3 regions of the Pseudomonas phytophila genome follow, and region 1 is predicted to be linked to each of the others. Evidence: riboswitches for the same ligand, from Rfam matches in the RefSeq annotation. Region 1 holds a riboswitch; each other region holds the start of a gene.
What was found. A riboswitch is a leader RNA that binds a small molecule or an ion and turns the genes downstream of it on or off. The one in region 1 is predicted to bind cobalamin.

Region 2: it holds a riboswitch for cobalamin, as region 1 does, so the genes downstream of both, K3169_RS20300 (ABC transporter substrate-binding protein) here and cobO (cob(I)yrinic acid a,c-diamide adenosyltransferase) in region 1, are expected to answer to the same signal.
Region 3: it holds a riboswitch for cobalamin, as region 1 does, so the genes downstream of both, K3169_RS14770 (CbtB domain-containing protein) here and cobO (cob(I)yrinic acid a,c-diamide adenosyltransferase) in region 1, are expected to answer to the same signal.

What each region holds. Positions count from the first base shown of each region.
Region 1 is NZ_CP081201.1:4,977,252-4,980,519, forward strand. It holds gene K3169_RS22500 (cobyrinate a,c-diamide synthase) at 1-824, opposite strand, end outside; gene cobO (cob(I)yrinic acid a,c-diamide adenosyltransferase) at 835-1,446, opposite strand; cobalamin riboswitch at 1,544-1,762, opposite strand; gene K3169_RS22510 (PQQ-dependent sugar dehydrogenase) at 1,865-3,208, shown strand.
Region 2 is NZ_CP081201.1:4,489,756-4,493,023, forward strand. It holds gene K3169_RS20285 (transposase) at 1-172, opposite strand, end outside; gene pcsA (phosphatidylcholine synthase) at 313-1,032, opposite strand; cobalamin riboswitch at 1,244-1,439, shown strand; gene K3169_RS20295 (hypothetical protein) at 1,404-1,643, opposite strand; gene K3169_RS20300 (ABC transporter substrate-binding protein) at 1,642-2,682, shown strand; gene K3169_RS20305 (FecCD family ABC transporter permease) at 2,679-3,268, shown strand, end outside.
Region 3 is NZ_CP081201.1:3,247,133-3,250,400, reverse strand. It holds gene cobW (cobalamin biosynthesis protein CobW) at 1-703, opposite strand, end outside; cobalamin riboswitch at 828-1,067, opposite strand; cobalamin riboswitch at 1,125-1,349, shown strand; gene K3169_RS14770 (CbtB domain-containing protein) at 1,446-1,631, shown strand; gene K3169_RS14765 (CbtA family protein) at 1,641-2,348, shown strand; gene K3169_RS14760 (cobalamin biosynthesis protein) at 2,555-2,971, shown strand; gene cobM (precorrin-4 C(11)-methyltransferase) at 3,009-3,268, shown strand, end outside.

The DNA.
Region 1 (3,268 bases):
TCGCGGATCGGCGAGAAGAACACCAGTTCGGCGCCCATTGCCCGCAACAAGTCCAGACTCGCGCCGTAGGTAAAGGCGAACGCCTCATCGTGAGCGATGGCGATGCGCACGCCTTCAAGCAGCGGCTCGGCTGGAATAATTTCCGGAGCAGCGAAGGTCACGGCGGGTGGTAAGGCCACTTCGCAGGTGCTGGCCAGTGCATCAGCCGCTGAGTCCAGGCGCAGGTCCAGGTCATTCAGCTCACTGGCTTGTACCAAGCCGAGATGACGGCTTGGCAGCTCGATTCCGGTTTCCCGTGACAACGCGCCGTACCAGCGCAAACCTTCGGTGAGGCTGCCTTCCAGCAATTGCGCATGGCGCACAGTGCCGACACGGTTGGCCAACACACCGGCGAACGGCAGGTCCGGCTGATAGCGCGCCAGCCCCAGGGCCAATGCGCCAAAGGTCTGGGCCATGGCCGTACCGTCGATCACGCCCAATACCGGGACACCAAAATGACGAGCCAGATCAGCGCTGGACGGCGTACCGTCGAACAAGCCCATCACGCCTTCAATCAGAATCAGATCAGCCTCGCCCGCAGCTTCCCACAACAGGCGACGGCTTTCATCGGCGCCGACCATCCACAGGTCGAGCTGATAGACCGGCGCACCGCTGGCCCGCTCAAGAATCATCGGGTCGAGAAAATCCGGCCCACACTTGAACACGCGAACCTTGCGGCCCTGATTGCGATGCAGGCGAGCCAATGCGGCGGTGACGGTGGTTTTACCCTGACCCGAAGCGGGCGCGGCGATCAATACCGCCGGACAGTGACGCGGCTCGCTCATGACAGTGCGCTCACAGCTCAATGCCTTTCTGGGCACGAATACCAGACTGGAAGGCGTGCTTGACCACGGTGATATCGGAAACCGTGTCGGCCATGTCGATCATTTCCGGCTTGGCGCCGCGACCGGTCACGATCACGTGCTGCATCGGCGGACGCGCCTGCAAGTCGCTGAGTACCCGCTCGATGTCCAGATAGCCGTGCTTGAGGGCAATGTTCAGTTCGTCCAGCACCACCAGGCCAATGGACGGATCACGGAGCATTTCCAGAGATACTTCCCAAGCGGCTTCGGCCGCAGCGATATCGCGCTGACGGTCCTGGGTTTCCCAGGTGTATCCCTCGCCCATTACGTAGTAACGGACCTGTTCCGGAAAACGCCGAAAGAAGAACTCTTCGCCCGTGCTGTGACTGCCTTTGATGAACTGCACGACGCCGCACTGGATGTCGTGGCCCATGGCCCGGGCGAGCATGCCGAACGCGGAGCTGCTTTTGCCTTTGCCATTGCCGGTCAAGACCAACAGCAAACCGCATTCGTTAGGGGCGCTGGCAATGCGCTCGTCCATGACGGCTTTCTTGCGCAGCATGCGCGCCAGATGGCGTTCGTCACGTTCAGGGGATTCGTTCATCTCAGCTCTCCGCTTGAGGGCACGCGAAAGCAGACGGAGGGCATAGCAAAGACTGACAGCACGACCACAGGTCATGCGCAGAGCATCGCCCGCCGTGATGCTGTTGAATGGATCAGGCCGGTCTCCGGGCTCATGAGCGGGCGAACCCGGCTGCGCGCCTTCCCATGCCTGAGCACAGTGGCAGTTTGCACAGTTTTCACTCATTTACCGTTGCGGGGGCAGCGCCGGAATAGCTCGAAAAATAGCGAGCGCACCGGCTTCCCTGTTTCACTCGATCAGTCCGCGGACGATGAGCACCTGAAACAAGCGCGCAGGTTAGAGCCTTGCCCCCGGAGCGTCAATCAACACAGGGGTTGAACCTCAACCGCGTGAGGGCCTCTACCGCTTACTGCACCACTGCCCGTTACGGAGATCCACCATGTTCACGCTCAAACCGCACTACGCCGTCTTGCTCGTGCTCGCCGCTGGCCTCGCGGGCTGTGGCGAGTCCTCGACCCTGCAAGTCACGGACGGAACAGGCCCGTCTCCGAAGTTGCCGGAGCCCAACACAACCCTGATCCCAACGGTCAACATCGCCCCGGCCGTCGGCTGGCCGCAGGGTGGCAAACCAGTTGCGGCCCCGGGCACCCAGGTCGCCGCCTTCGCTGAAAACCTCGATCACCCGCGCTGGCTGTATGTGTTGCCCAATGGCGATGTGCTGGTTGCCGAAACCAATTCCCCGCCCAAACCCGATGACGATCAAGGCGTCCGTGGCTGGGTCATGAAGAAAGTCATGGGCCGCGCCGGGGCCGGCGTGCCCAGCCCTAACCGGATTACCCTGTTGCGCGACAAGGATCACGACGGCGTGGCAGAAACCCGCACCGTGTTTCTGGAAAACCTCAACTCGCCGTTTGGCATGACGATGGTGGGTAACACGCTCTATGTGGCCGATACCGACCGGCTGATCAGCTTCCCCTATAAAGATGGACAGACGGCGATCACCGCGCAACCGACCAAAATCGTCGATTTGCCCGGCGGTACGCTGAATCACCACTGGACCAAAAACGTCATCGCCAGCAAAGACGGCAGCAAGCTTTACGTAACGGTTGGCTCGAACAGCAACGTGGCGGAAAACGGCATGGCAGCTGAAGAAGGTCGGGCAGCAATCTGGGAAGTAGACCCGGCGAGCAAAACCCACCGCATCTTCGCCTCGGGTCTGCGCAACCCGAACGGCATGGACTGGGAGCCGACCACGGGCAAGTTGTGGACCGCGGTCAACGAGCGCGACGAAATCGGCAGTGACCTTGTGCCTGACTACGTGACCTCGGTTCAGGACGGAGCCTTTTACGGCTGGCCGTACAGCTATTACGGCCAGCATGTGGATGAGAGGGTTAAACCACAAAATCCGGAGCTGGTTGCCAAAGCGATCGCGCCTGACTTCGCGGTGGGTCCGCACACGGCCTCGCTAGGCCTGGTCTTCGCCGACGGCAAAACCTTGCCTGCACCGTTTAACGAAGGGATGTTCATCGGCCAGCACGGCTCGTGGAACCGCAAACCACACAGCGGATACAAGGTGCTGTTCGTGCCATTCAAAGACGGCAGACCAGCTGGTACGCCAATCGACCTGCTGAGCGGCTTCCTCAACGCCGACGAAAAAGCACAGGGCCGCCCGGTTGGCGTGGTGAATGACCATCAGGGTGGCTTGCTGGTGGCCGATGATGTGGGCAACAAAATCTGGCGGGTGACGGGAGCGAAGGCACAACAGGCGGGTTTGAAGCCTTAGCCCTAAGGATCGCTGGATCGGGGGCATGCCTTCAGATTACGGTAAGTCCACTGACGCCAT
Region 2 (3,268 bases), 490 kb from region 1:
CTACTGGCTGCCCTTTCTGACGCTCTTTACGAACCTGATCAACCCAGCGGCGCAGAGCCGTACGGCCAACCTCCATCGATGCACAGACATCGGGAACTGAGCAGTTGTCATCAAGAACCATGCTCGCAGCACGTTGCTTGAACTCGCGGGTGTAGGTCTTTCGCTCTTGCATGGAACCTCCTGATTGGGCGAATCATATCGCCCTTAAGAGGTGTCCGGGATCATTAAGCCAGTTCAGCTCGGCTCCTACAGGTTTAGCGCGATCCTGTAGGAGCCGAGCTTGCTCGCGATGAAGACTGTGTGGCTAGCCCGTCAAGCCCGCCACTTACCCCAATATTCCAGCGACGTACGCCACAGGCAGATGCCGATAAAGTAAGCCGACATCGTGAACCATATGCCCATGACCACTGGCCCGTTATGCGGGTGGTTGATGATCAGCAACGCACTGGTGATCAACCAGATCGTAGTGACCAGGATGTTCAGCGGCATGAAACGACGCACTCTGAATGGGTGTAGAAACTTCATTCTGGTCACGGTCAGCAATGCCAGACCGATAATCGTCAGGAAGGTCACCCAAGGTGTCGGCTGAATGATGTACAGACACAGCGCCACCACGTTCCAGGCCGCAGGGAAGCCTTGGAAGTAATTGTCCTTGCTCTTCATTTCCAGATTGCAGAAACAGAACAGCGACGAGACCAGAATGATCGCCGTGCTCAGTAACAGCGTATAAGGCGGCAACGGAATGTAGCTATAAATGAACAACGCAGGAATAAACACATACGTCAGGTAGTCAATGACCAGGTCCAGTACCGAACCGTCAAAGCCCGGCAACACGGATTGCACGTTGAATTTGCGTGCGAGCGAGCCATCGACGCCGTCTACCGCCAGTGCCAGGCCTAGCCACAACAGGCAGGCTTTGGCCTGATCATCGAACAGGGCAATGGTCGCCAGGAATGCGATGACCACGCCGGTGGCGGTAAAACCGTGGGCACCCCAGGCTTTAAGCCAGGCCACTCGTTGAGTCGATATCACAGGAAAATGTCTCCAAAAGGTGAAGCGGACCAGTGTAAACCTGGTTGGACGGACTATCGACCGGCTATCGGTCGATAAGGTTCACCGCCGGACGGTGTTAACACCCGGCCATTAAAGGCTTGCATCATGCGCCGAGCAAGCGAAACGTACGATAAAAAACTGTCTGCCAACGGCTGATACAGGAAAAATCCCCACTCTTTTAAGCATATCCATTACCATGCCGCCCGTCGGTTTCCAAACGGGATTAATAGGGAATCCGTGATGACCTCAAGGTCGTCAACCGGAACTGCCCCCGCAACTGTAGGCGCTGAGCCCTGCTCCATCGATGCCACTGGGTCACTCCGGGAAGGCCCGAGCACGGCGATGATGCGTCAGTCAGGAGACCTGCCGACATCAGGAAGCTGCATCGCCGTTGCGGGACAACCCGTCAAGCGGTCGCGCTTTCTGGCAACTGACCCACCGGCGGGGTGTCCGGGGAGTACATCCGTCAGCACGGCGAAATAGCCGTGACTGATTGACCCTGCCGGACCTATGCCAGCAGCAAGTCGTGATGTGTATCCAGCCAGAACACCATCGTGCGGATAACCGTTCGAATGGAGATCGTTTTTCATGTCTTTGCCTCGTTTTGCTGTGCTGCTTGCCGGTCTGGGTTTTTCTGCGCTGACGCTGGCGGCCAACCCTGCCCCACAAATCTCCGCCACACAGACAACCTACCCGTTGACCCTCGATAACTGCGGCGTGCCGCTGACCTTCGCCAAAGCACCCGGCAAAGCGGTGACCATTGGCCAGTCGGCCACTGAAATCCTTTACTCCCTCGGGCTGGGCGACAAAGTGGTCGGTACGTCACTGTGGTTCAACAACGTGCTGCCCCGGTTCAAGGACCTCAACGACAAAATCCCGCGTCTGGCCGATAACGATCCCAGCTTCGAAGCGGTGATCAACAAGCGTCCGGAACTGGTCGCAGTACAATTCGAATGGATGGTGGGTCCCCAAGGCGTGGTCGGCACCCGACAGCAATTCAACGAAATGAAAATCCCCACCTACCTCATGCCGTCGGACTGCGAAGGCAAGGACAATCTGGTGGGGGCGGACGGCACGCGCCTGCGTCCGTTCTCGATTGACAGCCTGTACAAGACCGTCACGCAACTGGCACAAATCTTCGATGTCCAGGCTCGCGGTGCCGAGTTGAACGCCGACCTGCAGGCGCGCCTTGCCAAGGCTCAGGCCAGCGTCAAAGGCAAACACCTGAAAGACGCCTCGGCAGTGTTCTGGTTTTCCAGCGCCGACCTGAATGTTGACCCTTATGTCGCCGGACGCAAGGGCATTCCGGCGTTCATGATGGACACCCTGGGCATCCGCAACATCGTGCAGTCCGATGAGGAATGGCCGACGGTCGGCTGGGAAACCATCGCCAAGGCCAACCCGACCATTCTGGTACTGGCACGCATGGACCGCCGCCGCTTTCCGGCCGATGACTTCCAGAAAAAACTGGAATTCCTCAAGACCGATCCAGTCACCAAAAACATGGACGCGGTGAAGCACAACCGGATCGTGATTCTCGACGCACAAGCCATGGAAGCGACGATTCGCACGTTCGACGGCATCGATGAACTGGCGGACGCCATCGACAAATTCGATCTGCACCCATGACAGCTCAGTTCGCCGGTCGCTTGTTGCGCAAGATTTGCCTGCACGGGGCCTGGGTGCTGGCCGTTTTGCTGGTGGCGATCGTCGCGGGCATTGCGATTGGTGAGACGCCAATCAGCCTGTCACTGGTGTTTCAGGTGCTGGCCAACAAATTGTGGGGGGCTGGTTTCGTGCTGGACCCTATCGATGAAGGCATCGTCTGGAATTACCGACTGACCCGTGCCCTGGTTGCCGCAGCATGCGGCGCAGGGCTGGCTATCTCAGGTGTGGTCCTGCAATCACTGCTGCGCAACCCACTGGCCGATCCTTACTTGCTGGGCATCTCCGCCGGGGCCTCGACCGGCGCGGTGCTGGTGGCGATCATCGGCGTTGGCGCAGGTGCCATCTCTTTGTCAGCCGGAGCCTTTGCCGGGGCCATGGCGGCGTTTGTACTGGTCGCCCTGCTCGCTCGCAGTACTGGCGCGGTCAGTGGCAGCGGGCAGATCATTCTCGCGGGCATCGCCGGTTCGCAACTGTTCAACGCCCTGACCTCCTTCCTGATCACCAAGTCGGCCAACTCCGAACAGGCACGCGGCATCATGTTCTGGCT
Region 3 (3,268 bases), 1.7 Mb from region 1:
CGGATTCAGCCCCCAACCCCAGCAAGACATTGATCGGCAGACGACCGCTGCTGGCTTCGATGACCTTGACCGCAGGCGGCAGCTCTTCGGAGACTTCAGCGCGCACCGCAGCCAGACCGGCCGCGTCCATCATGTCGGACTTGTTGAGGATGACCAGATCGGCGCTGGCCAGTTGATCGGCGAACAGCTCATGCAATGGCGACTCATGATCCAGGTTCGGATCGAGCTTGCGCTGAGCGTCGACCTGATCAGGGAATGCAGCAAACGTACCTGCAAGTACTGCCGGACTGTCGACAACAGTAATTACCGCATCGACGGTGCATGCATTGCGAATTTCCGGCCACTGGAAGGCTTGTACCAGTGGCTTTGGCAGGGCCAGACCGGAAGTTTCGATGAGGATGTGATCCAGATCGCCACGACGCGCAACCAGTTCACGCATGACCGGGAAGAACTCTTCCTGCACGGTGCAACAAAGACAGCCGTTGGCCAGCTCATAAACGCGGCCAACCGCCTCTTCTTCAGTGCAGCCAATGGTGCATTGTTTGAGGATTTCGCCGTCGATGCCCAGCTCGCCGAACTCATTGACGATAACCGCAATGCGTCGACCTTCCGCGTTATCCAGCATATGGCGCAGCAAGGTGGTTTTGCCCGAACCGAGGAAGCCGGTAACGATAGTGACGGGAAGTTTGGCCAGTGTTTTCATCGGATGCCCTTTGGCAATACGGCGGGCAAGCGGGACGAAAACCCTGTGTAGCCACAGATGTGTAGCCACAGAGATACGATTCGCCACCGGATCACCCCGCCCGGTTGTAGTGAGAATTCGTCGGGCTCAAGGCCCGAATCGAGGCAGGTCTCCTGGCTTGCGGTACCCATGGAAAGCTTCCAGGGCAGTCATTGCGCCTTCCCGCCCTTGACGGGCAGTGGCTGTACAGAGAGTGCAATGACCGTGCGATAAATCAGCACCGCTTACAGTTGCGGGGGCAGCCGCGGCATTACCGCGTTCCCGTCTTAGCTCCAAATCGTCTGACCCGCAGATAGACTGGAGAACCTCGAACCCGCAAGGCTACGCAGTGACTGCGGGCAGGTCAATCAACTGATTGACGTTCCACGCAGGCGCATGCTCTCCTACATGCCTTGTTACGGGTGCCCCTCACGGGGTGAAACGGGAAACCGGTGAGTTCAGACCTCTGGTCTGTGCAAGTCCGGCGCTGCCCCCGCAACGGTAAGCGAGCGAAGAATCAGATCCACTGTGCGCATCACGGCATGGGAAGGCGATTCTTGCAGGTCGGCGCCATTCAGCGCTCAACCCCTCGCAAGCCCGGAGACCGGCCCGACATGAAACAAATAACGAACCCGCGGTGGGCGGGCGCAGTTGCACTCCCCTGATATTCGTCAGTGGGATAGTGCTGCGCATGCCTGCTTGCCGACATCAAGAGGGAAGCGCCATGTCGATCAGTACAACCAGCCATTCCGCCAACACTGCAACTACCCAGAGCCAACGTCTGACCGCCGCCATCAGCGCAGCCATTCTTGGCGCCTGCCTGGTCTATTTTGCCGGGTTCTCGCATATCGAAGCGGTCCACAATGCCGCTCACGACACCCGGCACAGCGCCGCCTTCCCTTGCCATTGAGACCTGACCATGTTCAAGCGAATCGCTCAAACGGCCGGGTTCACCGGCCTGCTCGCCGCCCTGCTGTTGACCCTGCTGCAAAGTTTCTGGATCACTCCGTTGATCCTGCAAGCCGAAACCTACGAGAACACGCCTGCCGAGCAGGTTCATGAGCATTCACATGGCGAAGCCGCACCCGCTGGTCACGTGCATGATGATGAAGCCTGGTCGCCGGAAGACGGCTGGCAGCGCATCGTGTCGACCACCGGGGGCAATCTGGTGGTCGCCGTCGGTTTCGCACTAATGCTGGCCGCGTTGTACACGTTGCGAGCGCCTGGCAAGACTTCGCAAGGCCTGTTCTGGGGGCTGGCCGGCTTTGCGGTGTTTACTCTGGCGCCAACTTTGGGCCTGCCGCCCGAGCTGCCGGGCACCGCTGCAGCGGACCTCAATCAGCGACAAATCTGGTGGATTGGCACCGCGGCCTCGACGGCTGTCGCGCTCGCGCTGATCGTGTTTGCCCAGAACTGGTTATTGAAAGCCTTGGGGGTGGCGATTCTGGTAGTGCCTCATCTTATTGGTGCACCGCAGCCTGAAACCCACGAGAGCCTGGCACCTGAGGCGCTGGAGTCGCAATTCGTGATGGCTTCGCTGCTGACCAACGCAGTGTTCTGGATCGCCATGGGGCTGATCAGCACATGGCTGTTCCGTCGTAACAATCCTGAGCAGGACCAAGCGTGACCTTGAGCAACTTTGACATACGCTGTCGCGCAGCAAACATTGGACCGGTAGGAGCTAACTTGTTGGCGAAGCGGAATTTCTGACGATGCAGGTCCGACGTCTCGCCAACAAGTTGGCTCCAGGATCACCCGTTTGCTGCTCGGCAGCGCTGTATCAGAGCCACCGGGCGACCGCCTGCAGAAAAGCATTTCAATTCAGTGAGTAATATTTTGCTTGATAACAAGCGTCCGACCCTGGTGGTCGGCCTCGGTTGCCAGCGCGACTGCTCTGCGGGCGCACTGCTGGAACTGATCGAGCGCAGCCTTGAAAGTCATAATCTGCGCCTTAAAGACATCAGCGCCCTCGCTTCCATAGATTTGAAAAGCCGAGAGCCAGGACTGCTGGAGCTCGCGAATCAGCTTGATTTGCCGTTGAGTTTCTTCAACGCCGAACAATTGGCCGCTTACGAACCGCAGCTTAGCCATCGCTCCCAAATCGCCTATGATCACACCGGCTGCTATGGCATCGCAGAAAGCTCAGCGCTGGCGCTGGCAAGCCAATCAGGGACGGCCGAGCTGCTGATCCCCCGCCAGAAATCTTCTCAAGTCACCTTTGCCTTGGCCATTGCCCGGCCAATTCGCTGATAATCGCGATTTTTGCCCCTACACATCTGGAGTCTTCATGACGGTTTTTTTCATCGGCGCGGGTCCCGGCGATCCTGAGCTGATCACGGTCAAGGGCCAACGATTGATCCGCAGTTGCCCGGTGATCATCTATGCAGGCTCGCTGGTGCCTGCTGCCGTTCTGGAGGGTCATCAGGCGGTTCAGGTGAGCAACAGTGCCGAACTGCACCTGGAGCAGATCATTGCCTTGATGAAAGCGGCTCATGAACAAGGCCAGGATGTGGCCCGTGTACACTCCGGTGACCCGAGCCTGTATGG